2 regions of the Pseudomonas sp. AP3_22 TE3818 genome follow, and region 1 is predicted to be linked to the other one. Evidence: riboswitches for the same ligand, from Rfam matches in the RefSeq annotation. Region 1 holds a riboswitch; the other holds the start of a gene.

Region 1 (15,960 bases):
CCAGGCTCAGTTGCGGCGTGTTATCCATGAACGCTTCGTCCACCACCAGCCAGCCACCGCGCTGGGCCAGTCGCGTGTGCCAGTCGAGCAGTCGACTGGGGGTGAGGCTCAGGCCCGTGGGGTTATTCGGATTGACCACCACCAGCACGTCGATGCTGTCGATAAAGAAGTCGACTTCCTGCTCCAGCACTTCCCGCACGATGTAGCCGTTGCGACGCCACGCTTCGGCGTGCTCGGCGTAGCACGGCGACAGCACGCCGACCTTGCCCGCCCGACGCAATCGCGGCAGCAACTGGATCGCCATTTGCGAACCGGCCACCGGCAATGCCTGCAAGGTGCCGTAGTAATCACAGGCGGCCTGTTCCAGACCATCGTCCGCCTCCGGCAAACGGGCCCAGGCCCGCAGCGGAATATCCGGCACCGGGAACGGCCAGGGCGCAAGGCCCGTCGACAGGTCCAGCCAGTCGGCTTCATCTATGCCGTATTCGAGCGCCGCCTTGCGCAATCGTCCACCGTGTTCAAGCATAAAATTCAGCCCCCAGGCAGAGAATCAGCAGCCATAACCATACCCCGCGCTGGACCAGTTGCCAGCCCCGGTCAATGGAGTCGGCATCCGCGGGCACGCCTTCGCCCAGTTGCGGACGCTGGTGCAGTTCGCCGTGATAAATCGCCGCTCCGCCCAATTCGACGCCAAGGGCACCCGCCCCTGCCGCCATCACCGGGCCGGCGTTCGGACTGTCCCAGGTAGGGCCCTGGGTGCGCCAGCATTTCAACGCCAGCCGGGTTTTGCCCAGCAGCGCGTAAGTCAGTGCCACCAGACGCGCTGGAATGTAATTGAGCACGTCGTCGATCTTCGCCGCCGCCCAGCCGAACCGTTCGAAGCGCTCATTGCGATAGCCCCACATCGCATCCAGCGTATTGCTCAGGCGATAGAGCACCACGCCCGGCGCACCGGCCACGGCAAACCAGAACAACGCGGCGAACACCGCGTCGCTGCCGTTTTCCAGCACCGACTCGGTGGCGGCACGGGCGACTTCGGTTTTATCCAGGTCACTGGTTTTTCGGCTGACCAGATAACTCACACGCTTGCGCGCTTCATCAAGATCATCGCCGCGCAAAGCCTTGGCCACCGGCGTGACGTGTTCACCGAGGCTGCGCATGCCGAGGGCGCAATAGAGCGCGAGAATCTCGACGATCCAGCCAACGTACGGCGCCCAGGAGAATGCCGTGACCAACAGCACCAGCGGCAGTACGGCGATCACCCACGCGGTGACGCCATGGCTGCGCCAGCCGCGACCGCCGCCGTTGAAACGTTGTTCGATGCGATCGGCAAAACGGCCGAACGCCACCAGCGGATGCCAGCGTTTGGGTTCGCCCAGTAGCGCATCCAGCGCAACCGCGGCGACACTCAACAACGCCACACTCATTGACTCACTCCCCAATAGTTCTCATACAGCAATTCATGCAGCGGACGCGCCTGCGCCCAGCCTTCGAGCACCAGCATCGGCGCCGGGTAGAACGCTTTTACCGGCCCCAGGCACAACACCGCCAGCGGTTTGGCTCCCGGCGGCAGCCTCAGCAGGTCCGCCAGTGCCTTGGGTTCGAACAGCGACACCCAGCCCATCCCCAGCCCTTCGGCGCGGGACGCGAGCCACAGGTTCTGGATGGCACAGGACAGCGAGGCCATGTCCATTTCCGGCAAGGTGCGGCGGCCGAAGATATGTTGCTCGCGGTCGTCCATCAGTGCGGCGACCAGTACTTCGGCGCAATCGTTGATGCCTTCCACCTTGAGCTTCATGAACTCGTCGCTGCGCTCGCCGAGGGCTTCGGCGGTGCGGATGCGCTCCTCTTCCACGAGCCCCTGGATTTGCCCGCGCAAGGCGCGATCACTGATGCGGATGAAGCGCCAGGGCTGCATCAGGCCGACGCTGGGCGCCTGATGTGCAGCTTCGAGCAGGCGCTGGAGCAACTCGGGCTCGACGGTGCCGCCGCTGAAGTGGCGCATGTCGCGGCGCTCGCCGATGGCGCGGTAGACCGCTGCGCGTTCGGCTTCGGTGAATGCGTTGTCGGTCATGGCCTCTTCGCTGGCAAGCCAGCTCCTACAGGGGTTAGGTGATCCATTGTAGGAGCTGGCTTGCCAGCGATGGCGGCTTCAAGGTCCGGCGCAAACAGCGCGGCAATTGCCGAGGGATTGGACGGAAAATAAAAGTGCACGTAGGAGGCGGTCATCCGCCCGTCACGGTAAACCGCCTCCGCTCCGCGCCCGCCATTCGGGCTCACGCCCCGGGCAATCGGCACCAGTTCAGTGCTGGTCAGCGAATGGTGATAGGTGTGCCCGCGCAGCGAACCTTCCGGCAGCTCCACCGCTTGCAACGCCAGCGCCGCCAGACGCTTTTGCATGACCGCATCACCGGCCAGCAGGCCCGCCAGTTCGGCGCGAGTGCCCTCGACATCGGTCAGGGAGTCGAGCAGATACAGCATGCCGCCACACTCGGCGAGCAAGGGTTTGCCCGCCCGGTGGTGGGCGCGGATCGCCTCGAGCATCGCCGTGTTTTGCGCCAGCGCGACATGGTGCAGCTCCGGGTAACCGCCCGGCAGATACAGGCTGTCCGCCTCCGGCAATTGGCGGTCGCGGATCGGCGAGAAAAACGACAGCTCGGCGCCCATCGCCCGCAGCAAATCCAGGCTCGCACCGTAGGTGAACGCAAAGGCTTCATCACGGGCCACAGCAATGCGCACACCGGCCAGCAGCGGTTCGGCGACGATGACATCGGGGGCGGCGAACTCGACTGACGGGGGCAGCGCGACCTCGCAACTGCTGGCCAGGGCATCGGCCGCGGCATCGAGGCGCAGGTCGAGATCATTCAGCTCACTGGCTTGAACCAGCCCCAGGTGTCGGCTCGGCAGTTCAATCCCTGTTTCCCGGGACAGCGCGCCGTACCAGCGCAATCCTTCAGTCAGGCTGCCCTCGAGCAGTTGCGCGTGGCGCAGTGTACCGACGCGGTTGGCCAGCACGCCGGCGAACGGCAAGTCCGACTGATAACGCGCCAGCCCCAGGGCCAGTGCGCCGAAGGTCTGGGCCATGGCGGTGCCGTCGATCACCCCCAGTACCGGCACACCGAAATGCCGCGCCAGATCGGCGCTCGACGGCGTACCGTCGAACAGCCCCATGACGCCTTCGATCAGGATCAGGTCGGCTTCAGCGGCGGCTTCCCACAGTAACCGGCGACTCTCCTGCTCGCCGACCATCCACATGTCCAGTTGATACACCGGTGCACCGCTGGCACGCTCGAGGATCATCGGATCGAGAAAGTCGGGGCCGCACTTGAACACACGGACCTTGCGCCCCTGATTGCGATGCAACCGGGCCAGCGCCGCGGTGACGGTGGTCTTGCCCTGGCCGGAGGCCGGCGCGGCAATCAGTACCGCCGGGCAATGACGTGGCTGGTTCACAGCTCGACGCCTTTCTGCGCTTTGATCCCGGCCTGAAAGGCGTGCTTGATCATGCCCATTTCGGTGACCGTGTCGGCCATCTCGATCATTTCCGGCTTGGCGGCACGCCCGGTGACCACCACGTGTTGCATCGGCGGCCGGGCCTGCAAGTCGCTGAGCACCTGATCAAGATCGAGGTAGCCGTGCTTGAGGGCGATGTTCAGCTCATCCAGCACCACCAGGCCGATGGACGGATCGCGCAGCAGTTCCCGGGACACCGCCCACGCCGCTTCGGCGGCAGCGATGTCGCGCTGACGGTCCTGGGTTTCCCAGGTAAACCCTTCGCCCATCACATGAAATCGCACCTGCTCGGGAAAGCGCCGGAAGAACAGCTCTTCGCCGGTACTGTTGCGGCCCTTGATGAACTGCACCACGCCGCATTGCATGCCGTGCCCCATGGCGCGGGCGAGCATGCCGAAGGCCGAACTGCTCTTGCCCTTACCGTTGCCGGTCAGCACCAGCAACAGACCACACTCGTTCGGGGAATTGGCGATGCGCTCGTCGATCACGGCTTTTTTGCGCTGCATGCGCGCCAGGTGGCGTTCGTCACGATCGGGGGTATCAGTCATGGGGGAGCTCTCCGTTGAGACAGGAATAACGGCGGGCAGGCACAGCAATAGAAGGCAACAAGCCTGGCATCGCCCACCGTGATGCCGCTGGATGAATCAGGCCGGTCTCCGGGCTCATGAGTGGCGCGAAGCCAGACTGCGCGCCTTCCCGCATCGAATCGACACAGTGGCATCAGACACAGTTTTCACTCATTTACCGTTGCGGGGGCAGCGCCGGAATGGCGGGTCTTCGACCAACAGAAGAACGCGTTCACCGGCTTCCCTGTTTCACTCTGTCGACCCAAGTCACAGAGCACCTGAAACAAGCCGCGAAGGTTAGAGGGTTGGGGGTGGAGCGTCAATTAAAGCCGGGAGGCCATCCTCCGAATAACGGTCGTCAAGCAAAAAACTGACGTCAATCTTGTGCCTCGCTCTCAGCAGTGATATCAAAGAGCCATAACCTCACAACACAATAATAAGGGTGAGCCCATGCAAGGCATGATCATCAGCAATCCAAAGCTGGAATTCCTGCGCCCTGTGCTCGAGCGCTGGTTCGAATGCATCGACCGCTATAACGCCGTCCGCGGTGATGGCGACACCCCCTACTGGCACGACGAAAAAGCCAATCTCGGACTGTTGTCGGCCGCCGCCTGGATGGCTGAGATGGTCACACTGCAACAGACACCCACCCGCAAGCAGACCGAAGAAGGCGAACGCAACAGCCGCGCCGACTTGTTCCTCGCCTCGCCCGAAACCCGCGCCTACATCCAGACCAGCCAGCGCTGGCCACGGGTCAACAGCCTCAATCTGACCCAGGCCCTGCTCGACATCGCCAGCGATGCGAAGCGCCTGAGCCACGCCAGCGACCTGAAACTCGGCTGCCTGTTCGTCGCCCCGCAAAAAGCCCAGCAAGGTGCGACACCGGAAGAACTCCAGGACATGGTCGACGACCTGCAAAAGGAACACACCTGCGCGGTCGCCTGGTATTTCCCGTATGCCTACCGCAAGTTGCGCAATGAAGCCGGCAACTATCACCCCGGCATTGCGGTGCTGTTCAAGGAAGCACGTGGCTAGCCGTTGAACCATTGGACGACAACACATCTCTATGATTAGAACAAGGCACTCATAGGGAACACCCGTATGCGCACGCCCCCGCTCGTTCTCGTTATCGCGATCTGCGGAGGGCTCGCCGGTTGCAGTGAGACCGCCGGCCTGCAAGTCTCCGACGGCACCGGCCCTTCACCTCAACTGCCGCCCCCCAACAAAACCCTGATCCCGACTCTGAACATCGCCCCGGCCATCGGCTGGCCACAGGGCGCGAAACCCGTCGCCGCCGCGGGCACTCAAGTGGCCGCTTTTGCCGAAGACCTGGATCACCCCCGCTGGCTTTATGTGCTGCCCAACGGCGACGTACTGGTGGCGGAAACCAACGCGCCCCCCAAACCCGAAGACGGCAAAGGCATTCGCGGCTGGGTCATGAAGAAAGTCATGGGACGCGCCGGGGCCAGGGTACCCAGCGCGAACCGCATCACCTTGCTGCGCGACAAGGACCACGATGGCGTCGCGGAAACCCGCACGGTGTTTCTGCAAAACCTCAACTCGCCCTTCGGCATGACGCTGGTCGGCAATGACCTGTATGTAGCCGACACTGACAGCCTGCTGCGATTCCATTATGAAAACGGCGATACGTCGCTCAAGTCGCCGCCGGTCAAAGTGGTCGACCTGCCGGGTGGCCCGCTGAACCACCACTGGACCAAAAACGTCATCGCCAGCAAGGACGGCCGCAAGCTCTACGTCACCGTGGGCTCCAACAGCAACGTCGCGGAAAACGGCATGGACAAGGAAGAAGGGCGCGCAGCGATCTGGGAAGTGGACCGCGCCACCGGCCAGCACCGGATCTTCGCCTCCGGCCTGCGTAACCCCAACGGCATGGCCTGGGAACCGCGCAGTGGCGCGCTGTGGACCGCGGTCAACGAGCGGGATGAAATCGGCAGCGACCTGGTCCCGGACTACATCACCTCGGTGAAAGACGGCGCATTCTATGGCTGGCCGTACAGCTACTACGGCCAGCATGTCGATATTCGCGTCGAGCCGCAAAACCCCGGCCTGGTGGCCAAGGCCATCGCTCCGGACTATGCCGTCGGCCCACACACGGCATCACTGGGCCTGACCTTCGCTGAAAACAGCAAGCTGCCGGCGCCGTTCACCCAAGGGGCCTTCATCGGGCAGCACGGCTCCTGGAACCGTAAACCCCACAGTGGCTACAAAGTGATTTTCGTGCCGTTCAGCGCAGGCAAACCTGCGGGACAACCGATTGAAGTGCTCAGCGGCTTTCTCAACGAAAAGGAAGAGGCCATGGGCCGCCCGGTGGGCGTGGTGATCGACCGGCAGGGCGATCTGCTGGTGGCCGATGATGTGGGGAACAAGGTGTGGCGGGTGTCGGCAGTGAAATAGGTCACCTAACCTGTGGGAGCGGGCTTGCTCGCGAAGGCGGTGCATCAGTCAAAACATCAGTCGACTGACAGCCTGCATTCGCGAGCAAGCCCGCTCCCACAGGGTTCAGCGTTTGCGACAGAGTGTGAGCCCGTCACCCAACGGCAACAGCGACAGATCCACCCGCACATCCTCCTTCAACGCCAGGTTGAGCGCCTGGATCGCCCGGGTATCCGCGCTCTCGGGGATGGTCTCAAGCACACGCCCGCTCCACAGGGTGTTGTCGAATACCGCCAGCCCACCGACCCGCAGCAAACGCAGGGCGTGCTCCAGATAACTGGGGTAGTTGGCCTTGTCGGCATCGATGAACACCAGGTCGAACTGCTCGGTCTGCCCTTGCCGCTCGAGCTCGGCAAGGGTTTCCAGTGCAGGCGCCAGGCGCAGGTCGATCCGCCCGGCGAGTCCCGCTTCCTGCCAGTAGCGCTGTGCGATGGCGTTATAGTCGCCGGGGATATCACAGCACATCAGCGAACCGTCAGCCGGTAATGCCGCCGCCATGCACAGCGCGCTGTAACCGGTGAATGTACCGACTTCGAGCAAGCGTCTGGCGCCGGTCAGCTTCACCAGCAAGGCGAGAAACTGTCCCTGCTCCGGTGCCACCTGCCAGCGGGCCATCGGCAGCGCCTGGGTCTCATCGCGCAAGCGCTTGAGCAGCGGTGTTTCGCGCAGGGAAACATCAAGCAGGTATTGGTACAGGTCGTCGTCGAGATTCAGTGTGCGAGCAGTCATGAGCAGCAGCTCCGGACGTTACGGGTTGCGCGCCAGATGTTCAGGCTGCAGAACACGCTTGGCGCTCAGGTAAGCCTTTTGCCAATAGGCCTTGGACAGACTGTCGAGCTTTACCGTGCCGCCGGTGGCCGGTGCATGGACGAAACGCCCCTCCCCCACGTAGATGCCGGCATGACTGACCTGGGAACCGCCATTGGTGGCGAAGAAAAGCAGGTCGCCGGTTTCCAGGCCTTCCTTGCCGACATTCGCCGCTTGCATGGAGATCATCTCGCGCGTGGTGCGCGGCAAGGCAATACCGGCGACATCGCGATACACATAGGCGATCAGGCCGCTGCAATCAAATCCGGAATCCGGCGTGTTGCCACCCCAGCGATAAGGCGTACCCACCAGGCCGAGCGCGCGAAACAGCACGTCTTCCGCCTCGGGCGAAAAAGCTTGGGGGGAACCAAATACGATGGGCACGCGAACCACCGGCGCGGGAGGCGGTGTGCGGCTGGCGCAGGCACTGAGCAGCGCGGCGAAGAACATGATTGCGAGGCGGGCCGACGTCGTCATAAGCAGAGCATCCTGATCTGGCTGCGGCTTTTTTCTGCCGGGAGTGCAGAAAAGAAAACCGCCTGCGCGGGACGCAGGCGGTTTGCCATCATTCATACATCAGGATTTTAGCTGTTATGGGGCAAACTTCAAGTAAGACTTTAAGTTCACCCTACAAACTGTGCACTTATTTGCGGGCAGTGACGATTGGCGACGCGTTAGGTGCCATCGCCAAGGCGCGCTTGGCCTCGATGAAGGTCTTGCTCCAGTAGCTGTCGCCCAGGCTATCGATGCGCACACCACCGCTGCGGCGGCTGCTGGAATGGATGAACTGGTTGTCACCCAGGTAGATCCCGGCGTGACTGACGCGACCACGACGACCGTTGGTTGCGAAGAACAGCAGATCGCCCGGCTCAAGCTTGCTGCGCGAGACCAGCGGAGCGTCCACGTTGATCATTTCGCGGGTGGAGCGTGGCAGGTTCATGCCCGCTTCTTCGCGGAACAGGTAACCGATGAAACCGCTGCAATCGAAACCGGCTTCAGAAGTGCCGCCGAAACGGTAACGGGTACCGATCAGGGACATGCCGCGTTCGAGGATGCTGTCGGCCAGGACCGGAAGCTGGTAGGACTTGCCGCCAGCGAAGTCTGCGAGTTCTTTTTCGGTGGCCAGTTCTTCCTGAAAGAGGGCGGAAGACTGGGCAGTGGCCGAGTTTTGAACCTGCTGTTGCGGCGCTTGCTGGGCCACTGGAGTGTGGGCAGCGCAACCGAACAACAGGGTGACGAGTGCGAGAGGCACGAGGGGTGCGAAGCGATTTAGCATGGGCACGACCGTGGCTGAAGTTGTAAAGAAGTCGAGACTATGCCCGCTATCGACCTCATTTGCAAATTCAATCAATCTTTTTGTGACTTATTGGTTTCTCGTTTACATCTAAGCGCTTAAGCCCATTTTAAACATGCACGCGGCCTGCAACCTTGCAGGAAAGCGCAATTTCTGGCGCCTGAAATATGCCGAAACGGCTGTAAGCCCCGGTTTCAGCGGGTTTACCAGCCGAGGGTTTCTTTCAGAAACGGGATTGTCAGCTTGCGCTGAGCCTGGAGGGAGGCCTGATCGAGACGCTCAAGCAGCTCGAACAGCGCACTCATGCTGCGGGTACCGCGAGTCAGGATGAAATGCCCGACCTCATCGGTCAGGTGCAGTCCGCGACGGGAGGCGCGCAATTGCAGGGCGCGCAATTTGTCCTCGTCGGACAGTGGGCGCATCTGGAAGATCAAGGCCAGGGTCAGGCGCGACTTGAGGTCCGCCAGCTTCACCGGCAACTCGCGCGGGGATGTCGACGCGGCAATCAGCAGGCGCCGGCCGCTGTCACGCAGGCGATTGAACAGATGGAACAGCGCCTCTTCCCAGTCCGCCTTGCCGGCAACCGCCTGCAGGTCATCGAGGCAGACCAGTTCGTACTGCTCAAGGTTATCGAGAATCTCGATACCGCGATCGAGCAGCTCGGCCAGCGGCAGATACACCGCAGGCTCTCCCAATTGCTCGAAGCGCAGGCAGGCAGCCTGCAACAGGTGCGTACGCCCTACCCCATCCTTGCCCCAAAGGTAGATCAGGCTTTCGGTCCAGCCGGCGTCGGCTTCGCATAGCCGCTCGACATAGCCGAGTGCAGCGGCATTGGCGCCTGGGTAGTAGTTGATAAAGGTGGCGTCGTCACGCAGACGCACACCTAGGGGCAGCTGAATCGGTTTCATGCTGACTGAACAGTTCCAAAGGAACCGTTAGTGGCCTCTGTGTAAAGTTTGCGAAGTTTATACCCGTGAAGCGGGCCGCACAATGCGATAGACCACAAGCAAAATCAAAGGTTTGCGTTAACGCACCGGTTTTATGACAGTTTCTTTGGCGGTGCATGTGACAGTCGCGCTGTGTAATCAGGCTGACCCGGCACGAACCCGGGGCAGCTCGCCATCGCCCATCGACACCTTTTACAGCTGCGGGTCGTCGGCGCCCCCGTAGATATCGGAATCCTTATACAAATCTTGCACATGGCGCACCAGCACCATGATCACCGCGGCGACCGGCAATGCCAATAGCACACCGGTAAAGCCAAACAGCTCCCCCCCGGCCAGAACAGAGAAAATTACCGCCACCGGGTGCAGACCAATCCGGTCACCGACCAGCAACGGCGTCAGCACCATACCCTCCAGCGCCTGGCCGACCATGAACACCGCGACAATGCCGAGCATCGGGTAAAGATCACCACCGAACTGAAACAACCCTGCAATCAGCGCCGCACCGATGCCGATGATAAACCCCATGTACGGCACGATCGCCGCCAGACCGGCAATCATGCCAATCAGCAAGCCCAGCTCCAGCCCGACCAGCATCAGGCCTGCCGCGTAGATCACCCCCAGGGCCACCATGACCAGCAACTGGCCACGAATGAACGCACCGAGCACTTCATGGCATTCACCCGCCAGCGATACCGCGCGCTCCTCACGATCACGGGGCAGCAGGTTGCGGACCTTGGCCATCATCAGGTCCCAATCGCGCAACAGATAGAAGCTCACCACCGGGATCAACACCAGATTCGCCAACCAGCCAATCAATGCCAACCCCGAGGCCGTCGCATGACTCAGCACCACACCGACAACATCAGAGGTCTGACTCATGTGCTCGCCGATGGCTGCCTTGAGCCGGTCGAACTTCCAGAAGCCCTCCGACAGGCCGAACTTCGATTGCGCCCAGGGCAACGCCGTGTGCTGCAGCCAGTCGAGCATCTGCGGGGCCAGCTCATACAAACGAAACAGCTGCCGGGCGAGCAACGGCACCAGGACCAACAGCAGCGCGGTGAGGATCAACGTCACCAGGGCAAACACCGCCACGACACCCCAGGTTCGAGACAGCCCCGCCTTCTCCAGTCGATCCACCAGCGGGTCGAACAGATAGGCCAACAGCAGGGCCACCAGGAACGGCGTCAGGATCGGATGCAACAACCAGACAAAAACACAAAGCAGGACCACCCCACCGAGCCAGAACCAACGCCGCGTATCGGCCATGAACCACTCCATTGCTTCTATATAAAGAGAGAAAAACTACCAGCGAAACCGCAGTTGCGGTGTCGCCGCTGGCGCAGGTGCCGGGGCTGGCACCGCACCTCCGGCGGCCGGTTGAACCGGCACTGCCGGAGTCGGTGCCTGAGCCGCCGGCGCTTCCTGCAACCGTGCCAGCGACAGTTGCGCACGCAACTGCTCGGCGCTGCCATTGACCCGGTAGACGATCCGGTCGCCATCGACGCTTTGCACGCGCCCGCCAAATGGCTCCAGCAAGCGCCCAAGGGCCGCGTAGTGTTCAAGATTCATGCCTTGCACTTCCAGTAATTGCGCGCTCGAAGCACCGGGCTTGGCGACAAACCGCGGCGCCAGGCGCTCATTGACCGCCAGCATCACCGCATCGGCCACGGCGGCCTGATCGGCGCCCTGCACGCTGCCTGCCTCCTTTTTATCCCCCAGCCACAATTGCCACTTGGCTTGCCACTGCCCGCCCTCCTCTTTGGCGTGTACCGCGAGCAGGGCGTCGGCGTTGTAGCGTTCCGATGCCGCAAGCAAAGGGCCGGAATCTGCGCCTTCCAGATTCGGCGCGGTCGCGACGATCTGTTCGTTCAGGTCCGCCAGTGGCAAGCGCAATGGCAAGCCCCGGTGCTGGGCAGCCCGACGCAGCGGCGCCGCGCTGGCCTGGCCGTCGCCCACCAGGCTTGAACCCTCGGTGGAATCGTTAAGCCACCAGCCGAGGATCGACGGCCGATTGCCCCCCCACACGGCCAGGCCGGCGCGGCGCAGGGCCTGCTCGGTGGTAGCCGGGTCGAAATCGACTTTCAGGACTTCCGGCGGACCGGCTTCAAAGCCGTATTGGCTGATGATCTGTTGCGGATCTTTGCGAATTGCCGCCAGCCCCGGATTTTCAGCGGCCTTGGGGTCGCCCGTCAGGCGCAACACCAAAGTGTCCAATGCACGTTGAGTCGCCTGGTCACGCTCCTCGGGCGACTGGCCATTCACCGGCTCGCGCACCTGATACAGGCCTTTGACGGTTTCGGCATGACTGACCAGGCTGACCACTGACAAACAACTCACAAGCAAGAATTTACAAAAACGCATGGAAGATTCCTGACGACAAGAGCGGCTGGAACAGACCGCATGAAGACGATCGAGCAAGGCTGTGACCATTGCCCGACGCAAAACATTCACACGTTCCGGGTAAGTTTTCGCACTGTCATAACGATAGACGGTTAATCGCGACACTTTATACAGCCATGCAGGATGCCACCGACACCGCGCATCAACGGTTTTTTTTAACGGATATGGCCCTGCTGTCGGCCTGAGGATGGCCGCTGCGGCTCAAGCCTGATAAAATCGCGCGCCTTCGCAGACCGGCAACAGCCGGGCACTTTCGAAATTCGCGTGAGGCAATCGCCTTCGTCGATTTCGGCGGCCCCGCTGGACTCGGTCGTTACCCCTGAATCCCCCCTAAAGGCCTGGATCATGAGCAAGCAACCCTCCCTGAGCTACAAGGACGCCGGTGTAGACATCGACGCCGGTGAAGCATTGGTCGAACGCATCAAGAGCGTCGCCAAGCGCACTGCGCGCCCGGAAGTCATGGGCGGCCTGGGCGGTTTCGGCGCCCTCTGCGAAATCCCGGCCGGCTACAAACAGCCTGTGCTGGTTTCCGGTACTGACGGCGTCGGCACCAAGCTGCGCCTGGCACTGAACCTGAACAAGCACGACAGCATCGGCATCGACCTGGTTGCCATGTGCGTCAACGACCTGGTGGTGTGCGGCGCCGAGCCACTGTTCTTCCTCGACTACTACGCTACCGGCAAACTGAATGTCGACACCGCTGCCCAGGTTGTTACCGGCATCGGCGCTGGCTGCGAACTGTCGGGCTGCTCGCTGGTTGGCGGTGAAACCGCTGAAATGCCGGGCATGTACGAAGGCGAAGACTACGACCTGGCCGGCTTCTGCGTCGGCGTCGTGGAAAAATCCGAAATCATCGATGGCTCCAAGGTTGCTGCCGGCGACGCCCTGCTCGCCCTGCCGTCTTCCGGTCCGCACTCCAACGGCTACTCGCTGATCCGCAAGATCATCGAAGTGTCCGGCGCCGACATCGAAAACACCCAGCTCGACGGCAAGCCGCTGACCGACCTGCTGATGGCCCCGACCCGTATCTACGTGAAGCCGTTGCTCAAGCTGATCAAGGAAACCGGCGCGGTCAAAGCCATGGCCCACATCACTGGCGGCGGCCTGCTGGACAACATCCCGCGCGTTCTGCCAAAAGGCGCGCAGGCTGTGGTTGACGTGGCCAGCTGGACCCGTCCGGCCGTGTTCGACTGGCTGCAAGAGAAAGGCAACGTCGACGAGAACGAAATGCACCGCGTGCTGAACTGCGGCGTGGGCATGGTCATCTGCGTGGCTCAGGAGCACGTTGAAGCCGCCCTGAACGTTCTGCGCGAAGCCGGCGAGCAACCTTGGGTCATCGGTCAGATCTCCACCGCTGCCGAAGGCGCGGCTCAGGTAGAACTGAAGAACCTCAAGGCTCATTGATGTCTCAGACCTGTGATGTGGTGGTGCTGCTGTCCGGCACCGGCAGTAACTTGCAGGCCCTGATCGACAGCACGCGGACCGGCGACAGCCCGGTCCGCGTCGCTGCGGTGATCTCCAACCGCGCCGACGCCTACGGCCTGCAACGCGCCAGGGACGCGGGTATCGACACCCGCACCCTGGATCACAAGGCTTTCGAAGGTCGCGAGGCCTTCGATGCCGCGCTGATCGAACTGATCGACGCCTTCAATCCCAAACTCGTGGTACTGGCCGGATTCATGCGCATTCTCAGCGCGGGTTTCGTACGCCACTATCAGGGTCGCCTGCTCAATATCCACCCCTCGCTGCTACCCAAATACAAAGGGTTACACACTCATCAGCGCGCGCTGGAGGCCGGCGACGCCGAGCACGGCTGCTCCGTGCACTTCGTCACCGAGGAACTCGATGGCGGACCACTGGTCGTACAGGCTGTAATACCGGTAGAGTTACAGGATTCGCCGCAGAGTCTGGCGCAACGGGTCCATGTTCAGGAACACCTGATCTACCCGATGGCCGTACGCTGGTTTGCCGACGGTCGTCTGGCCCTCGGCGAGCAAGGTGCTTTACTGGATGGACAGCTACTCGCGGCCAGCGGCCACTTGATTCGAAACTAGGAGATTTTATGCGTCGCGCCCTGCTCTTCGCTTGCGCTCTGCTCGCTTTGCCCTTCGCTCAGGCGGCAGAACTTCAACCCTTCTCCGCCAGCTACACCGCCGACTGGAAACAGCTCCCCATGAGCGGCACTGCCGAGCGCAGCCTTGAAAAAACCAGCGACGGCAAATGGAAACTGAGCTTCAAGGCATCGATGATGATTGCCAGCCTGTCCGAGGAAAGCACCCTGACCCTGGACAAGGACACGCTTCTTCCGGAGTCGTACCACTTTGAGCGTGGCGGCCTGGGCAAGGCCAAGAAATCGGATCTGGATTTCGACTGGAACACCAAGATGATCACCGGCACCGATCGAGGTGACGCCGTCAAGCTTCCCCTCAACCGCGGCATGGTCGACAAGTCCACCTACCAGTTGGCGCTGCAACATGATGTCGCTGCCGGCAAAAAGACCATGAGCTATCAAGTGGTCGATGGCGGCGAAGTCGACACCTATGACTTCCGCGTGCTGGGTTCGGAAAAAGTCGACACCAAGGCCGGTCAGATCGATGCGATCAAGGTTGAGCGCGTGCGCGACCCGACGCAGAGCAAACGCATCACCGTGATGTGGTTCGCCAAGGACTGGGATTACCTGCTGGTCCGCCTGCAACAGGTCGAAAACGACGGCAAGGAGTACAACATCATGCTCCTGGACGGCAAGGTCAACGGCAAGACTGTCAAAGGCAGCTGATCCGGATCGACACGAAAAGCCCCGCCATCGCGGGGTTTTTTTTTTGCTCTTCTGTAGGAGCGAGCTTGCTCGCGATGGACTTTAACGATGACTCGCCCTTGCGGATACACGCAGTGCCGGTGAGATCATCGCGAGCAAGTTCGCTCCTACAGATTGGAACACCCGACAAGCGCGATGACTCTATACCTTCAAGGTCTTTTTTGATCGAATGAGTTTTCCTGTTACCTGCGAGGTTTCCCATGACCGTTACCGTCAACACCGTTTCTGCCGAAGGCTTTCGCCACAGCGTACAAATCGATGACCATGAACTCTTCGCCGACGTGCCCGTCACGGCGGGCGGTGAAGGCACTGCCCCGGAACCGCACGATTATTTCGATGCCGCGCTCGGCGCCTGCAAAGCCCTGACCCTCAAGCTCTATGCGAAGAAGAAGGACATCCCGTTGACCGGTGTCGGTGTCGAGGTCAAGCGCGACAACAGCCTGGAACAGAAAGGCCAATACACACTGCACGTCAAACTGACCCTCAAAGGCGCACTCAGCGACGCCCAGCGCGACGAGCTGCACCGCGTGGCCGATCGCTGCCCGATCCACAAGCTGATGACCACGTCTGAAGTCAGCATCGAAACGCATTTGTCCGAAGGCGCCTTCAGCCAATAGCGGCAACGGCTGCGCAAGCGGGTTATGCTCGAACGCATCACCCGCTCAGCCTGGAACGCACCATGAACACTCCGCTCGTGATCCGCCCCCGCACCGAAGACGTCGAAGGTCAGCCGATCCTGCGTCCACTGCCATCCGCCAAGTGCCGCAGCGTCGGGCCATTCGTGTTTTTCGATCACATGCTGGAAACCCGTTATCCGCCGGGCAAAGGCATGAACATCCGCCAGCATCCGCACATTGGCTTGTCCACCCTGACCTATTTGTTCCAGGGGCAAATCCAGCACAAGGACAGCCTGGGTTCCGACCAGGTTGTTGATACCGGCGATGTCAGCTGGATGACGGCCGGCAGCGCCATTGCCCACGTCGAACGCACGCCCGAAGCACTCAAGGAGAGCGGCTTCACGATGCACGGCTTGCAGATCTGGCTGGCATCGCCCAAGGATAAAGAACAGGGTCCGGGGCATTACAGCCACCATCCGGCGTCCACCTTGCCAGTCAGCGAAAACCTGGGGGTGAAGATCCGCATGATTGCCGGGTCGGGCTTTTG
Region 2 (15,960 bases), 1.7 Mb from region 1:
TCCGGCCAGCAGTTTTCCGACAGCCCCACGCCCTTGCCCGGCAGCCATTCGAGGTTGCCGTGCTTACCGACGTGGATCACGCCGTGGGCGCCATAGGTGTGGCGCAGCCAGAAGTAAAACGCCAGGTAGCCGTGGGGCGGCACCAGGTCCGGGTCGTGATACACCGCGCTCGGGTCGACCTGATAACCCCGCGCCGGTTGAATGCCGACGAAGGTCAGGCCAAAGCGCAGGCCGGCGATCATCATCCGTCCGCTGCGACACATCGGGTCGTTTTCCGGTGCGCCCCAACGTTCGAGCACCGCCGCACGATTGGCTTCGGGCAGGGCATTGAACATCGCCAGGTAGTCGTCCAGTCCCAGGCTTTGCTGGCACGGACGCAGATCCAAGGTATCGAGATCGTTGCTGACGCCGCCCAGCAACTGCTGGATCAGCGCGGTGCCGCTGTCCGGCAATTCTGCCGGCAGCGGATAACCTTCGGCATGCAGGGCCCGCAGGATGTTCAGCGCCGCGGCCGGGGTGTCGAGGCCCACGCCATTGCCGATGCGCCCGTCGCGGGTCGGGTAATTGGCGAGAATCAAGGCGATGCGTTTTTCGGCGTTGGGCACCCGAGCCAGTTCGACCCAGCGCCGCGCCAGTTCGGCAACGAAGTCCATGCGCTCCGGTTGCGGCCGGTAGCAGACCACATCCGACTGGCTGCGCTCACTGCGCCACGCCAGGTCCTTGAAGCTGATCGGGCGACTGATGATGCGCCCGTCCAGCTCCGGCAAGGCAATGTGCATCGCCAGATCGCGCGGGCCAAGCCCCTGTTCACTGGCACGCCAACCCGGTTCGTTGTCCTGGGCGCAAATCGCCTGGATCACCGGAATATTGCGACGGAATGGCCGCAGGTGCGGCGCTTCGGGGCTGGACTGGGCGAAACCCGTGGTGTTCAGGATCACCGAGACGCCGGCTTCATCCAGCCAGTCCTCGACCGCGCCCAGGCAGCCGGGTTCTTTCAAACTGGCCAGCGCAATCGGCAACGGATTCAACCCCGCGGCCTGTAAACGCTGGCAAAAAACATCAATGAAAGCAGTGTTCGCCGCCTGCAAATGCGAACGGTAAAACAGCACCGCCGCCATCGGGTGATCGGCGTGCCAGTCGGCCTGCCAGTCGCTCAGTGCGGCAGAATGTTTGTGCGGATGGTAGATGGCGGTTCGCGGCAGGGTTTGCGGCTCGCCCCAGGTGTAATCGCGTGCCAACCAGCGGTTGGCCAGGCAGCGGAAGAAATCCAGGGCGTTACCCATGCCTCCCTGACGCAGAAACTGCCAGAGTCGGTCGCGATCCTCGGCGCCGACGGTACTCAGGTCACTGAGCTCCGGGTCCGGGCGGTCATCGCCCGGCACCAGAATCACCTGCACGCCGCGCTGGGACAGCTCGACCAGGCGTTCGATACCATAACGCCAATAGGCGATGCCGCCGTGCAGCGAAATCAGGATCACCCTGGCGTGGCGCAACACCTCATCGACGTACAAATCGACCGAGGCATGGTTCTGCACCTGCATCGGGTTGGCCAGGCGCACGCTCGGGTAATCCTCGGGCAACTGCTGCGCCGCCTCGGCGAGCAGCGCCAGGCTGGAGTCGCCGCTGCACAGGACCACCAGCTCGGCGGGGGTTTGTCCAAGGTCGGCGATGTTGTCATCCGACACGAAACCGCCGGGCTGGGTCCTGAGCAGGTGCATGGGTTACACGCTGAGCGCAGCGCGCAATTGCGCTTCGAGCACGGCGGCGTCCAGTTCCTGGCCGATCAGCACCAGACGGGTGATGCGCGCCTCTTCGGCGCCCCATTGGCGGTCGAAGTGCTTGTCGAAACGCGTGCCCACGCCCTGGATCAGCAGGCGCATCGGTTTGTTCGGAACGGCGGCGAAACCCTTCACCCGCAGGATGCCGTGCTGGACCACCAGTTGGGTCAGCGCGTCCATCAGCAGGCTTTCGTCAGCTTGCGGCAGTTCGATGGAGATCGAATCGAAGGCGTCGTGATCGTGGTCGTCATGATCGTCGTCGCCATCGTGATGATGGTCGTGGTGGCTGTGACGGCTGTCGATGTGTTCTTCGGAGCCGGCACCCAGGCCGATCAGCACGTCCAGCGGCAGGCGACCGCTGCTGGCTTCAATGATTTTCACCGCTGGCGGCAATTCTTCTGCGACTTCCAGGCGCACACGGGCCAGGTCGGCCGGGTTGATCAGGTCGGATTTGTTGAGAATCACCAGGTCGGCGCTGGCCAACTGGTCGGCAAACAGCTCGTGCAATGGCGATTCGTGGTCCAGGTTCGGGTCGAGTTTGCGCTGGGCATCGACCTGGTCCGGGAAGGCGGCAAAGGTGCCGGCGGCCACGGCCGGGCTGTCGACCACGGTGATCACCGCGTCAACGGTGCAGGCACTGCGGATTTCCGGCCACTGGAAAGCCTGGACCAACGGTTTTGGCAGGGCCAGGCCCGACGTTTCGATGAGGATGTGGTCGAGATCGCCACGACGAGCCACCAGTTCGCGCATCACCGGGAAAAATTCTTCCTGGACGGTGCAGCACAGGCAGCCGTTGGCCAGTTCATAGACGCGGCCGTTGGCTTCTTCTTCGGTGCAACCGATGGAGCACTGCTTGAGGATTTCGCCGTCGATGCCCAGCTCGCCAAACTCGTTGACGATTACCGCGATGCGGCGACCCTGGGCGTTGTCGAGCATATGCCGCAGCAGCGTGGTTTTACCCGAGCCGAGGAAACCGGTGACGATGGTGACGGGAAGTTTGGCCAGTGTTTTCATCGGATGCCCTATGGCTAGGTGGCGGGCATACGGGACGACGACCGGCAACGCAGATGCGCGTGCCTGAAGAGTTCGCCACCGGATCACCCCGCCCGGTTGAATTTGAGAATCTGTGTCGAGGCAGGTCTCCTGGCTGACGGTGTGCCGGCCTTGGGCCTGGCATTCGCTGCGCCTTCCCGCCGGCCTCATGGATTGAGCCTGCAGTGGCGTGGCAACGAACATCACCGTTCACAGTTGCGGGGGCAGCCGCGGCATTGACCGCGTTCCCTTCTTAGCTTCGACAAACGCCGAAGAACCTCGAAAGCGCAAGGCTACGCATGGTATTGGGGCGGGTCAATGTTCACGTGATTTCTGCGGTGTGCCCTTCGCGAGCAAGTCGGATCGCCGCACCGCCGCTCCCACATTTGATCGGGTTCTTTCAGAGGAAAAGGGTCAAGTGTGGGAGCGGGCTTGCTCGCGAAGAAAGCGACTCGGTTTCCAGTTGAGAACCCTTGCCAATTGACGCCCAACCCTCGCCCATGCTCTCCTACGCACCTTGTTACGGGTGCCCTTCACAGGGTGAAACGGGAAACCGGTGAATCATGTGCTTTACTCTAAAGCCATGTCAGTCCGGTGCTGCCCCCGCAACGGTAAGCGAGCGAAGCATCAAATCCACTGTGCCACTACGGCATGGGAAGGTGATGTTTTCAGGTTCAGGCCCAAGCCTTTGCCCCTCGTGAGCCCGGAGACCGGCCCGCAACATAAAGTGACCATAACGATCACTGAAACAACAAACCCGCGGTGGGCGGGCGCTGTTTGAAACCCTGCGCGCCTGGTCGTGCAGGTTTTTGCATGCGCTCTTGATTCCCCGCTGACAGACCAGAGGGAAACGCCATGTCGATCATCAGCAGCACCGGCCACACTACAGCCAGCACCACTTCTACCCTGACTCAACGTCTGACCGCCGCCGTCTGCGCGTCGATCCTGGGCGCAAGCCTTGTGTATTTCGCCGGTTTCTCGTACATCGAAGCGGTGCACAATGCCGCCCACGATACCCGTCACAGCTCCGCGTTCCCGTGCCATTGAGACCTGCTGACATGATCAAGCGTATTGCGCAAACCGCAGGTTTCACCGGGCTGCTGGCCGCCCTGTTGCTGACCCTGCTGCAAAGTTTCTGGGTCGCCCCCCTGATTCTGCAGGCCGAAACCTACGAAAAAGCCGAGCCGGCTGCCGTTGAAATGCATGAACACGCCGATGGCGCGATGGCTGCCCACACCCACGACGCCGAAGCCTGGGAGCCGGAAGACGGCTGGCAGCGCGTGCTGTCGACCACCGGCGGCAACCTGGTGGTGGCCGTCGGTTTTGCCCTGATGCTGGCTGGCCTGTACACCTTGCGTGCGCCGACCAAAACCTCCCAGGGCCTGCTCTGGGGCCTGGCCGGCTATGCGACCTTCGTGCTCGCGCCGACCCTCGGCCTGCCACCTGAACTGCCAGGCACTGCCGCCGCCGATCTGGCACAACGGCAACTGTGGTGGATCGGTACCGCCGCCTCCACCGCCGTCGGTATCGCGCTGATCGTGTTCAGCCGTCACTGGCTGATGAAAGTTCTCGGTGCGGCAATCCTTGCCGTTCCCCATGTGATTGGCGCACCGCAACCGCAAGTGCATTCGATGCTCGCTCCGGAGGCACTGGAAACCCAATTCAAAATCGCTTCGCAACTGACCAACGTGGCGTTCTGGCTGGCCCTGGGCCTGATCAGCGCCTGGTTGTTCCGTCGCAAAAGCGATGGCCAATACCACGTATGACAGACGTCAGCACAGCGCCGACCCTGGTGGTCGGCCTGGGCTGCCAAAAGGGCTGCCCCGTCAGTACCTTGCTGGCGCTGCTCGACCAGGCACTGGCGGCGCACCAGATTGCCCGCCATGAAATCAAGGCCCTGGCCAGCATCGATTCGAAGCGCGACGAACCCGCACTGATCGAACTGGCTCAGCAGCTTGGCCTGGAATTGATGTATTTCAGCAGTGAACAACTGGCCCCCTATGAGCCGCAACTCAGCCATCAATCGCAAATAGCGTTTGAACGCACCGGTTGCTACGGCGTGGCGGAAAGCGCCGCACTGGCCCTGGCCGAACAACTGGCCCAGGCCCCGGCAAAACTGCTGATCCCTCGACAAAAATATGCCCAGGCAACCCTGGCATTGGCCGGCGCGGCATAAAATCCCCGATAATCCCCGCCTCGATCATGAACATTCTTCATCTGAAGCCCTGTTCAGCCCCTTTTCTCCCCACAGGAACCGACGATGACCGTCTACTTCATTGGCGCAGGTCCCGGCGACCCCGAACTGATTACCGTCAAGGGCCAGCGGCTGATTCGCAGTTGCCCGGTGATCATTTATGCCGGCTCGCTGGTGCCAGCCGCCGTACTGGAAGGACATCGTGCCGAGCAGGTATTCAACAGCGCCGAACTGCACCTGGAACAGATCATCGACCTGTTCAAGGCCGCCCACGCCAAGGGCCAGGACGTGGCCCGGGTACACTCCGGCGACCCGAGCCTGTATGGCGCCATTGGCGAACAGATTCGCTATCTGCGTGAGTTGGGCATTGCGTTCGAAATCGTCCCGGGCGTGACGGCCACCGCCGCTTGTGCAGCGCTGCTGGGTGCAGAACTGACGTTGCCGGACGTTTCACAGAGCGTGATCCTGACTCGCTACGCCGACAAGACCGCCATGCCACCCGGAGAGGAATTCGCCAGCCTGGCCCAGCACGGCGCGACCATGGCGATTCATTTGGGGGTCAATCACCTGCCGAAGATCGTTGAGGAACTGCTGCCGCATTACGGCGCCGATTGCCCGATTGCGGTGGTTCACCGTGCGAGCTGGCCGGACCAGGACTGGGTGACAGGAACGCTTGAGGACATTGCCGGGAAGGTTGAGGCGAAGGGGTTTCGGCGCACGGCGTTGATTCTGGTGGGTCGGGTGCTGGGCAGTGACCACTTCAGTGAGTCATCGCTGTATCGCGCGGGGCATGCGCATCTTTACAGGCCATAGGGCCTCATCGCTGGCAAGCCAGCTCCCACAAGATTTTGTGTTGACCGCAATGCTGTGACCGACTCAAAACCTGGGGGAGCGGGCTTGCCCGCGAAGGGGCCATTGAATTCCACCCACAAAAAAACGGCGCTCACGGGACGCCGTTTTTTTATGCCGCAGCGAACACCTTAGTAGTAGGCGTTTTCTTTCTGCGTGTGGTCGGTCACGTCGCGAACGCCCTTGAGCTCGGGAATACGCTCGAGCAGGGTGCGCTCGATGCCTTCCTTGAGCGTCACGTCGGCCTGGCCGCAGCCCTGGCAACCGCCGCCGAACTGCAGGACGGCGATGCCGTCTTCGACCACGTCGATCAGGCTGACCTGACCGCCGTGGCTGGCCAGCCCCGGGTTGATCTCGGTTTGCAGGTAGTAGTTGATGCGCTCGTTGACCGGGCTGTCGGCGTTGACCATCGGTACTTTGGCGTTTGGCGCCTTGATGGTCAGCTGGCCGCCCATGCGGTCGGTGGCGTAGTCGACAACGGCATCGTCCAGGAAGGCTTCGCTGAAATGGTCGATGTAGGCGGTGAAGCTTTTCAGCCCCAGCGCGGTGTCTTCGGGTTTTTCTTCGCCCGGCTTGCAGTAGGCAATGCAGGTTTCGGCGTACTGGGTGCCAGGCTGGGTGATGAAGACGCGGATGCCGATGCCCGGGGTGTTCTGCTTGGAGAGCAGATCAGCCAGATAATCGTGGGCGGCGTCGGTAATGGTAATAGCGGTCATGGAAACTCCTCGCAGGCTTGGGCGCAGTTTACGCCAATCGGCGCGCCGGACAAAGTCCCAGTATTTTTGTCGGGAAAGATTTATCGATGCCCTGTAGGAGCTGGCTTGCCAGCGAGGCGCCGGATCGGTCGACATTTGTGTTGAATGTCTCGGCCTCATCGCTGGCAAGCCAGCTCCTACAGGGTGGTGGTGTTTCAGAGGTTCTCGTAGCGATTCATGTCCAGCACGCCCTCTTCCACCGGATCGGTCTCCTGGATGTAGCGGCTCAGGTCATGGAAATACTGCCAGAATTGCGGATGACTGCGCCGTATTCCCCAACGTTCAACGATTTTCTCAAAGCTGTCACTATCCTTGGCGCTCTCCATCGCATCCACAAACGCCGGCACTTGCCCGGCCGGAACGTTGAACATGAAGTTCGGGTAGCTGCTGAGCACACCCGGGAAAATCGTCAGGGTATCGAGCCCCGGCTGATAGCGCAGCGATTCGCCGAGCAGGAACGCCACGTTGCTGTGGGCCCGATTGCGCAGCAGGCTGTAGACCTCACGCTTGCCGCTGCCGGTTTCGATACGCAGCATGGTCGCTTCCGGTAGTTGATCAATCACTTTCAACCCCGCCGCCGGACGCGAAGTCAGGCGGCTCAACACTTGCTCGGCATTTTGCAGGTCCGGATCAATGTTCGGCCGCGAACAGTAGGCGCCATCGCAGCGGTTGATCGGGTCGGGCCTGGCATTGAGGTCGCCATAACGGGCGAGCAATTGCTGGGCGAAATCGCGCTTGGGATCCCGCGGATCAAGCTTCAGCGCCGTCGGCGTGTCATCGTCGATGGACTCGTAGTCCAGCCACATCTTGAATTTGCCACTGTTCTGATACCAGTCGTCGAGGTAGGCCTCCCGCGAATCGGCGGGCATCAGGCGCAGGAAATTCTGCTCGGCGCCGTTACGGATCAGGTCGAAATACAGGCGCGTCTGGGCCTGATGGGACACATTGCCGAACACATCGAAATTGACTGCCAGTTGATAGTAGGTGCGCTCCAGCAGCGGATAGTCGAACAGCCACATCGTCTGCGGCACTTCGCCGATCAGGCCTTTGGTCACCGAGGCGCTGTCGAAATGGCGAAAGATGCTCAGCAGCGCGTTGTCGTTGCCGGCCCACAGGGTCGACCAGCTCGGTGCGGGCTCGTCGGCGTAACTGTCGCGGCGCAGAGCCTCGTACTCGTTGCGTTTGTCGCGGTAGTCATGCCACAGGCTCAGGACGCTGCCGACATCATCATTCTGCCCCGGCATCGCCAGCAAGGGCGTGGCTTGCCCACGATAGTTCGGGTCGGTGATGTAGAGGTCATGTTCAGGGGCCTGGAACAACGCCCAGAAGTTATCGCGAATCACGTCCGTGGCGATCTGCCCACGACACACTGGCCCACGGATAAAGGTGCGCACGAAGTACTCGGCGTTATCGAGCATGAACTGATAGCGCGCCTGGGCCGGGATCGCTTCGAAGGTGGCAAAGGGGTTGGCCCGGCTCTGCGGTCCGTAGCCCGGCAATGCATTGGCCTCCCAGTTGCCGCTGTAGAACAGGGATTTGACTCGCGCCAGCTTCGTCGCGCTCAGCGGATAGGAGATGTGGGTCTTGTGCACGATCACGCCCTGCACCGGCCACAAGCGGTAGTAAAACTGCGTGCCCGGATCATCGTTGGGGCGCCGGGTATTGATCAGGTCAATCGGCTGGCCGGTCGGCGTGCGCGAACGCACCCACTGGAAGAAATGCCCGGGCTCACCCTCCTTGAAGTAAAGATGGGCGAGGAACCAGTGCTCATACAGCCAGCGCCCCACCAGGCTTTGCCGGGCGCCCGGCGAATTGAGCAGGTTTTCCCACTGGATCACTTGCTGCGCTTCCTTCGCACTCGGGGCCAGGGCCTGTTGATCGATAGGTGCGCCTGCGGCCAGCCAGCGTTGCAGCGTCTGGTACTGCGGGTCGGTCAGGCCGGTCACCGCCAGCGGCATGCCTTCCTTGGGGTGCGAAGCGGCGTAGCCATCGAACTGCGCGGGCATGGCACACATGTTCTCCCGGTTCAGGCCCAGGACGATGTCTTGCGGCAGCCTGGCATTGGGTTGCAAGGGGGTGTTGTGGCCCAGTTCCAGCATCCGCGCCATCAATGCAGCCTGGCTGCCCTGGGCATCGAGCACCGAAAAGAAGCCCTTTTGCTGCCAGGCGGCTTTTCCGGACGCGTCCAGAAACAGCCGCGTCGGCGCCACCGCCTTAGTACGGTCACCGTCGTAAACCGGGACTTTCGTCGCGCCGCGTGCCGCGCCCTCGCCGCTGCCCAGGTTGAGCTGACAGGCGGCGTCGTTGCAGGCATGGCAGGCCACGCACTTTTCAGTGAAGATCGGTTGAATGTCTCGACTGTAGGAAATGGCAGAGGAGTTCGCCGGACTTTGCGCCGCAGCGCCCCAGCTTAAAAGCATCAACACACTGCTGATGACGAAGCGATAAGACATGTCCCTGGTCCTGGATCCTGAAAAAACGCCGCGATTCTACCGGTCTGTCATCTTTGCCAACATGAACGATATTCATGCAAATCCGAGTCATGCTCTAAAAGCGCACAGGTTTGCTATCATCCCGGCCCTTCGTCATGGTCTTACCGAGTAGTCCAAATGTCCGATCGCAGCGTTCGCCTTCAAGCTCTCAAGCACGCCCTCAAAGAGCGCATCCTGATTCTCGATGGCGGTATGGGCACGATGATCCAGAGCTACAAGCTCGAAGAGCAGGATTACCGTGGCAAACGCTTCGCTGACTGGCCGAGCGATGTCAAAGGCAACAACGACCTGTTGGTACTGACTCGCCCGGACGTGATTGGCGGCATCGAGAAAGCCTACCTCGACGCTGGCGCCGACATTCTGGAAACCAACACCTTCAACGCTACCCAGATCTCCCTGGCCGACTACGGCATGCAGGGCCTAGCGTATGAATTAAACGTAGAAGGCGCTCGCCTGGCACGCAAGGTCGCCGACGCCAAGACCCTGGAAACCCCGGACAAGCCGCGCTTCGTCGCCGGCGTGCTCGGTCCTACCAGTCGCACCTGCTCGTTGTCCCCGGACGTAAACAACCCCGGCTACCGCAACGTGACCTTCGATGAGCTGGTGGAAAACTACACCGAATCCACCAAAGGCCTGATCGAGGGCGGCGCCGACCTGATCCTGATCGAAACCATCTTCGACACCCTCAACGCCAAGGCCGCGATCTTCGCCGTACAGGGCGTGTTCGAAGAACTGGGCGTCGAATTGCCGATCATGATTTCCGGCACCATCACCGACGCCTCGGGCCGCACCCTGTCGGGCCAGACCACCGAAGCCTTCTGGAACTCCGTGGCCCACGCCAAGCCGATTTCCGTTGGTCTGAACTGCGCCCTCGGCGCCAGCGAGTTGCGCCCGTACCTCGAAGAGCTGTCGAACAAGGCAGGCACCCACGTGTCGGCGCACCCGAACGCCGGCTTGCCGAACGAATTCGGCGAGTACGACGAACTGCCGTCGCAAACCGCCAAGGTCATCGAAGAGTTCGCCCAAAGCGGCTTCCTCAACATTGTCGGCGGTTGCTGCGGCACCACGCCGGGCCACATCGAAGCCATCGCCAAGGCCGTGGCCGGCTATGCGCCGCGCCAGATCCCGGACATTCCCAAGGCTTGCCGCCTCTCGGGCCTGGAACCCTTCACCATCGATCGCAGTTCGCTGTTCGTCAACGTCGGCGAGCGCACCAACATCACCGGTTCCGCCAAGTTCGCCCGGCTGATCCGCGAGGACAACTACACCGAAGCCCTGGAAGTCGCCCTGCAGCAGGTCGAGGCCGGCGCCCAGGTGATCGACATCAACATGGACGAAGGGATGCTCGATTCGAAGAAGGCCATGGTGACCTTCCTCAATCTGATTGCCGGCGAACCGGACATCTCCCGCGTACCGATCATGATCGACTCCTCGAAGTGGGAAGTGATCGAAGCCGGTCTCAAATGCATCCAGGGCAAGGGCATCGTCAACTCGATCAGCATGAAAGAAGGCGTCGAACAGTTCATTCACCACGCCAAACTGTGCAAGCGCTACGGCGCCGCGGTGGTGGTGATGGCCTTCGACGAGGCCGGCCAGGCCGACACCGAAGCGCGCAAGAAGGAAATCTGCAAACGCTCCTACGACATCCTGGTCAACGAAGTGGACTTCCCGCCGGAAGACATCATCTTCGACCCGAACATCTTCGCCGTGGCCACCGGCATCGAAGAGCACAACAATTACGCCGTCGACTTCATCAACGCCTGTGCCTACATCCGTGACGAGCTGCCGTACGCGCTGACTTCCGGTGGCGTGTCCAACGTGTCGTTCTCCTTCCGCGGCAACAACCCGGTGCGTGAGGCGATCCACTCGGTGTTCCTGCTGTACGCCATTCGCGCCGGGCTGACCATGGGTATCGTCAACGCCGGGCAACTGGAGATCTACGACCAGATCCCGGTGGAACTGCGCGACGCCGTAGAAGACGTGATCCTCAACCGCACCCCGGAAGGCACCGACGCCCTCCTCGCCATTGCCGACAAGTACAAGGGCGACGGCAGCGTGAAGGAAGCCGAAACCGAAGAGTGGCGCAACTGGGACGTCAACAAGCGCCTGGAACACGCGCTGGTCAAAGGCATTACCACCCACATCGTCGAAGACACCGAAGAATCGCGGCTGTCCTTCAGTCGCCCGATCGAAGTGATCGAAGGCCCGCTGATGGCCGGCATGAACATCGTCGGCGACCTGTTCGGCGCCGGCAAAATGTTCCTGCCCCAGGTGGTGAAATCCGCTCGCGTGATGAAGCAGGCCGTGGCGCACCTGATCCCGTTCATCGAACTGGAAAAAGGCGACAAGCCTGAAGCCAAGGGCAAGATCCTCATGGCGACAGTGAAAGGCGACGTGCACGACATCGGCAAGAACATCGTCGGCGTGGTACTGGGCTGCAACGGCTATGACATCGTCGACCTCGGCGTGATGGTCCCGGCGGAGAAAATCCTCCAGGTGGCCAGGGAGCAGAAGTGCGACATCATCGGCCTGTCCGGCCTGATCACCCCGTCGCTGGATGAGATGGTCCATGTCGCCCGCGAAATGCAGCGCCAGGACTTCCACCTGCCGTTGATGATCGGTGGCGCCACCACCTCCAAGGCACACACCGCGGTGAAGATCGAGCCGAAGTACAGCAACGACGCGGTGATCTACGTCACCGACGCCTCCCGCGCGGTCGGCGTGGCGACCCAGTTGTTGTCCAAGGAGCTCAAGGCCGGTTTCGTCGAGAAAACCCGCCAGGACTACATCGAGGTTCGCGAGCGCACCGCCAACCGCAGCGCCCGCACCGAACGCCTGAGCTATGGCGCGGCCATCGCCAAGAAACCCCAGTTCGACTGGGCGAGTTACACGCCGGTCAAACCGACCTTCACCGGGACACGGGTGCTGGACAACATCGATCTCAACGTTCTGGCCGAGTACATCGACTGGACGCCGTTCTTCATATCCTGGGACCTGGCCGGCAAGTTCCCGCGCATTCTCCAGGACGAAGTGGTCGGTGAAGCGGCCACCTCGCTGTACAACGACGCAAGGGAAATGCTGCGCAAATTGATCGACGAAAAGCTGATCAGCGCCCGTGCGGTGTTCGGTTTCTGGCCGGCCAACCAGGTGCATGACGACGACATCGAACTCTATGGCGATGACGGCAAGCCAATGGCCAAGCTGCATCACCTGCGCCAGCAGATCATCAAGACCGACGGCAAGCCGAACTTCTCCCTGGCCGACTTCGTCGCGCCCAAGGACAGTGAAGTGACCGACTACGTGGGTGGTTTCATCACCACCGCCGGCATCGGCGCCGAAGAAGTGGCCAAGGCCTACCAGGACGCTGGCGACGACTACAACTCGATCATGGTCAAGGCCCTGGCCGACCGCTTGGCCGAGGCATGCGCCGAGTGGCTGCACCAGCAGGTGCGTAAAGACTATTGGGGCTACGCCAAGGATGAAGTGCTGGATAACGAAGCGCTGATCAAGGAGCAATACACCGGCATCCGTCCGGCACCGGGTTATCCGGCCTGCCCGGATCACACCGAAAAAGCCCAGTTGTTCGCCTTGCTCGATCCAGAGGCCGAGGAAATGAGCGCAGGCCGCAGCGGCGTGTTCCTCACCGAACACTACGCCATGTTCCCGGCAGCAGCGGTCAGCGGCTGGTACTTCGCTCACCCGCAGGCGCAGTACTTCGCCGTGGGCAAGGTCGACAAGGACCAGGTGCAGAGCTACACCTCGCGCAAAGGCCAGGAGTTGAGCGTGACCGAACGCTGGCTGGCGCCGAACCTCGGTTACGACAACTGATCCAGGATTGGGTTTGCTGCGATGGCGCTCCCCACGACGCCTTCGCGGGCAAGCCCGCTCCCACAGTTTTTTTGTCGTCCAAAAAAATTCTGATCCACATCAGATCCTGTGGGAGCGGGCTTGCCCGCGATGGGGCCTGCACATTCAACATCATCAGCGACTGACATTCCGCCTTCGCGGGCAAGCCCGCTCCCACAGGTTCTGCGTCGTGCTCAACAATCTGCGTTCAACTCGGTCATTGTGGGAGCGGGCTTGCCCGCGATGAGAGCATTACAGTCAACATCGCAGACGATTGACACAACTCCTTCGCGAGCAGGCCCGGGTCCAGAGTGGGTCATCTGCTCGGATTAATGTCACCAACCTCCTTGCGCGACAGTTCGACCATCTTGCTGTTACGTGCCGCCGCCAGGTCAAAAAGCCTGTTCAGCAATGCCGCTTCGTCGGTGTCATCAGCCTCCTCCGACATTTCCGCTTCATCGAGCCTGCGGAATTCTTCAGGGTATTTTTCCTTGAGGTATTGCACCCAGTAATCACGCTGGATCAAGTCTTCAAAGAAGCTGTCGGACTGTTCCGCGCTGATCACCTCGATCCGGGCTCCGGCCAGTTGCCCAGGCGTTACGCCCGAGGCGTAGGTCATGTGTTTGGGCTGCCCCGGCAGCTCCAGGCCATCGCTCCAGCCATCCGTCAGGCCGATTCGATAGCCCAGGCGAACTTCCGCTTCATCGCGACCACTGCGCGCAGCAGCTTTCGTCGCCAGATCGTCAACCTTGTCCAGGCGGAAAAGCTGTCGGGACAATTTCAACAACGCTTCGCCCTTAAGAGCCAGGCGCCCGGCGGGTATGTCGAGCAAGGCATTGTGGGTGAAGACTTTGCTCTCCAGCCCGCTGAAGGTAAGGATTCGACCGTCGACGCAGGTGCCATGGGTGTTAGAGCTGGCGAACAGGACCTCCCTGAGTTCGCTATTGCTGGCAGCGGCGTCCATGACCGTCCACACACGACGCGTGAGGTCCGCATTCGCCACCCTGAACTCCTGCGTATCCTGTAATCGCGAGAGCAAATGAAAAAACGCAGCGTTATCCGGCTCGGCCGCAAGCTGACTCCAGACTCGCCTCTTGCCGGCCAGCTCCTGCGGGGTAGCGTTGGCCAGCCAGGGCGCACTCTGCTCGAAATCGGGCTGCTCCTCGGGCAGCGACTCATCGGATTCGAAGCTTTCGCTTTCACTGACCCCTTCACCCTCGCCACTGGCATCGGCAATCATTTCGTCAAGATCAGTGCGTGACAGCCCCATCACCGTCTGATGCGCACCGGCCTCACGGTAATCCCTGATCTGCTCAAGACTTTCCAGCCCCAGGTTGTAGTTTTCACTGAGGTCCGTGCCGGAAATCAGCGCCTCATGGTTGCCATCAAAGACCTCGGCAGGGATTGAGGTGATGTCGTTTGTGCTCAGGTTCAACGTGTGGAGGTGGCTGGCGTCCAGCACACCTTGCGGCCATTCAGTCAGGTTGTTATTGCGCAGATCGAGTTTCTCCAGTCGCTCGAACACCCCAACATCGAAGCTGTCCAGTGCGTTGTGTCCCAGATCCAGCCATTCGAGGCGCTCCAGTCGGTTCAACGAGGCATAAAGATGCTCGGGGTCGCTGAATCGGTTCGCCGAAAGCTCCAGTTGTGCCAGGTCGCCCATATTCTGGATTTGCTCAGGTAACGCTTGCAGCTGGTTGCCGTTGAGCTTCAAGGCTTTGACCTGGCTGAACGCCCTGAGGAAATCATTGGAGCCTTGGGCTGACAGCCTCACCCCAGTCAGATTCAACGTATCCACGTGGGCAAACACTGCAGGCAATTCGGGCAGGTCACCCAGTTGCAGACCATTGAGATTCAACGTCTCTCCCACAGAACCTCGCGCGCCGGTCAGGCCGTCACGCCAGCACCCGAGGATACGCAAGGCTGCCGAACGGCGACTTTCGGCCGAGATTTTCCAGCCGGCCCCGCCAGACTCCCGCGTATACAGCCAGCCATTCAAGCGGCGCGTCAGGTCTTCGAACGTCTGGTCCCATTGGGCAAATCGCTCAATGAGTTGCGCATCGGTCGCTCCGTTCGTGCGCATCTGCTCAATCGCTTGCAGCGCTTCATCATCGGCGAGCGCCGGGTTCAATCGCTGTAGGCGCTCGGCAAAATGCACAATGCCATCGCCCACTGGGACTTCCGGCAGGGGCAGCAAATGCCGGGCGATGGAAAAGCTGCTTTCAGTCCACGGGAAGGTGACCGGTACGTCCTCCAGATCAAATCGTTCGAGCGTGCCCGCCGGCAGGACTTTGGCGACTTCGATGCGCTGACGGGCCGCTTTCAGCGCTTCCATGGCTTGCGCGGTCAACGGGATACCGGTCAGCTGGCTCTTGAGCAGCATGTCATCAGCAAGCCCTGGAGGCAGCGAGGATATCTTGCTGCCACGCAGATCCAGCCAGGCCATTTGCGACAGCTCCTGCGTTCCCGTCGGCCATGCGTGCAGTTCCGTGCCTCGCAGGTTCAAGGCCTTGAGCCGCGTCATGCCGCTGACATCCAGTGAATTCAGCGGGTTGTCGCTCAAGTCCAGGGCTTCAACCGCACGCAGGCCATTGAGCGCTTGCTGCACCTCGGGGCCGACAACGATCCGGTTGCCGGAAAGGTCCAGACGGCTCAGGTTCGCCAGGTCGCCCGGTGCAATCGGCACGTCGGTCAACGCATTCGCGCTCAGGTCGAGGGTGTGCAGCTCGGTAAACCCTCGAATAAAACCGCGGAACTGCTCAGCGGGTGCTTGCAGACCTTTCAAATACAGGGCTTTCACATGATCGAACGCACCGGCAGGCAGCTGCGGAAACTCCTTGAACTGCACTTTTGGCAACTCAAGCACCGAAGGATCGGCAGGCGAGCCGTAGCGCTTGAATACACCGTGACGCCAGTTAGTCCTGATAAAAGTCGCCGACCACGACCGCCCCGTCACTTCCTTGATATCCATGTTCTGCTGCATCGTTCGGCTGACCCATTCGTTCAGTTGCGAG

What was found. Region 1 has a riboswitch for cobalamin ahead of cobO (cob(I)yrinic acid a,c-diamide adenosyltransferase). Riboswitches for the same ligand answer to the same signal wherever they lie in the genome.
Region 2: linked by a shared signal. The riboswitch ahead of AB7M25_RS13795 (CbtB domain-containing protein) and the one ahead of cobO (cob(I)yrinic acid a,c-diamide adenosyltransferase) in region 1 are both predicted to bind cobalamin.

Annotation. Positions count from the first base shown of each region.
Region 1 covers NZ_JBRJHL010000001.1:4,790,070-4,806,029, forward strand. Annotated here, with positions in the region: gene cobD (threonine-phosphate decarboxylase CobD) at 1-526, opposite strand, end outside; gene cbiB (adenosylcobinamide-phosphate synthase CbiB) at 519-1,427, opposite strand; gene bluB (5,6-dimethylbenzimidazole synthase) at 1,424-2,074, opposite strand; gene AB7M25_RS21825 (cobyrinate a,c-diamide synthase) at 2,071-3,453, opposite strand; gene cobO (cob(I)yrinic acid a,c-diamide adenosyltransferase) at 3,450-4,061, opposite strand; cobalamin riboswitch at 4,144-4,376, opposite strand; gene AB7M25_RS21835 (hypothetical protein) at 4,530-5,114, shown strand; gene AB7M25_RS21840 (PQQ-dependent sugar dehydrogenase) at 5,181-6,494, shown strand; gene AB7M25_RS21845 (class I SAM-dependent methyltransferase) at 6,600-7,262, opposite strand; gene AB7M25_RS21850 (C40 family peptidase) at 7,281-7,817, opposite strand; gene AB7M25_RS21855 (C40 family peptidase) at 7,984-8,616, opposite strand; gene hda (DnaA regulatory inactivator Hda) at 8,838-9,542, opposite strand; gene AB7M25_RS21865 (AI-2E family transporter) at 9,774-10,847, opposite strand; gene AB7M25_RS21870 (DUF2066 domain-containing protein) at 10,884-11,942, opposite strand; gene purM (phosphoribosylformylglycinamidine cyclo-ligase) at 12,327-13,385, shown strand; gene purN (phosphoribosylglycinamide formyltransferase) at 13,385-14,035, shown strand; gene AB7M25_RS21885 (DUF3108 domain-containing protein) at 14,044-14,757, shown strand; gene AB7M25_RS21890 (OsmC family protein) at 14,997-15,413, shown strand; gene AB7M25_RS21895 (pirin family protein) at 15,476-15,960, shown strand, end outside.
Region 2 covers NZ_JBRJHL010000001.1:3,045,792-3,061,751, reverse strand. Annotated here, with positions in the region: gene cobN (cobaltochelatase subunit CobN) at 1-1,718, opposite strand, end outside; gene cobW (cobalamin biosynthesis protein CobW) at 1,722-2,792, opposite strand; cobalamin riboswitch at 2,895-3,107, opposite strand; cobalamin riboswitch at 3,318-3,543, shown strand; gene AB7M25_RS13795 (CbtB domain-containing protein) at 3,666-3,857, shown strand; gene AB7M25_RS13790 (CbtA family protein) at 3,869-4,576, shown strand; gene AB7M25_RS13785 (cobalamin biosynthesis protein) at 4,573-4,986, shown strand; gene cobM (precorrin-4 C(11)-methyltransferase) at 5,071-5,817, shown strand; gene nfuA (Fe-S biogenesis protein NfuA) at 5,985-6,569, opposite strand; gene AB7M25_RS13770 (fatty acid cis/trans isomerase) at 6,764-9,061, opposite strand; gene metH (methionine synthase) at 9,218-12,928, shown strand; gene AB7M25_RS13760 (NEL-type E3 ubiquitin ligase domain-containing protein) at 13,263-15,960, opposite strand, start outside.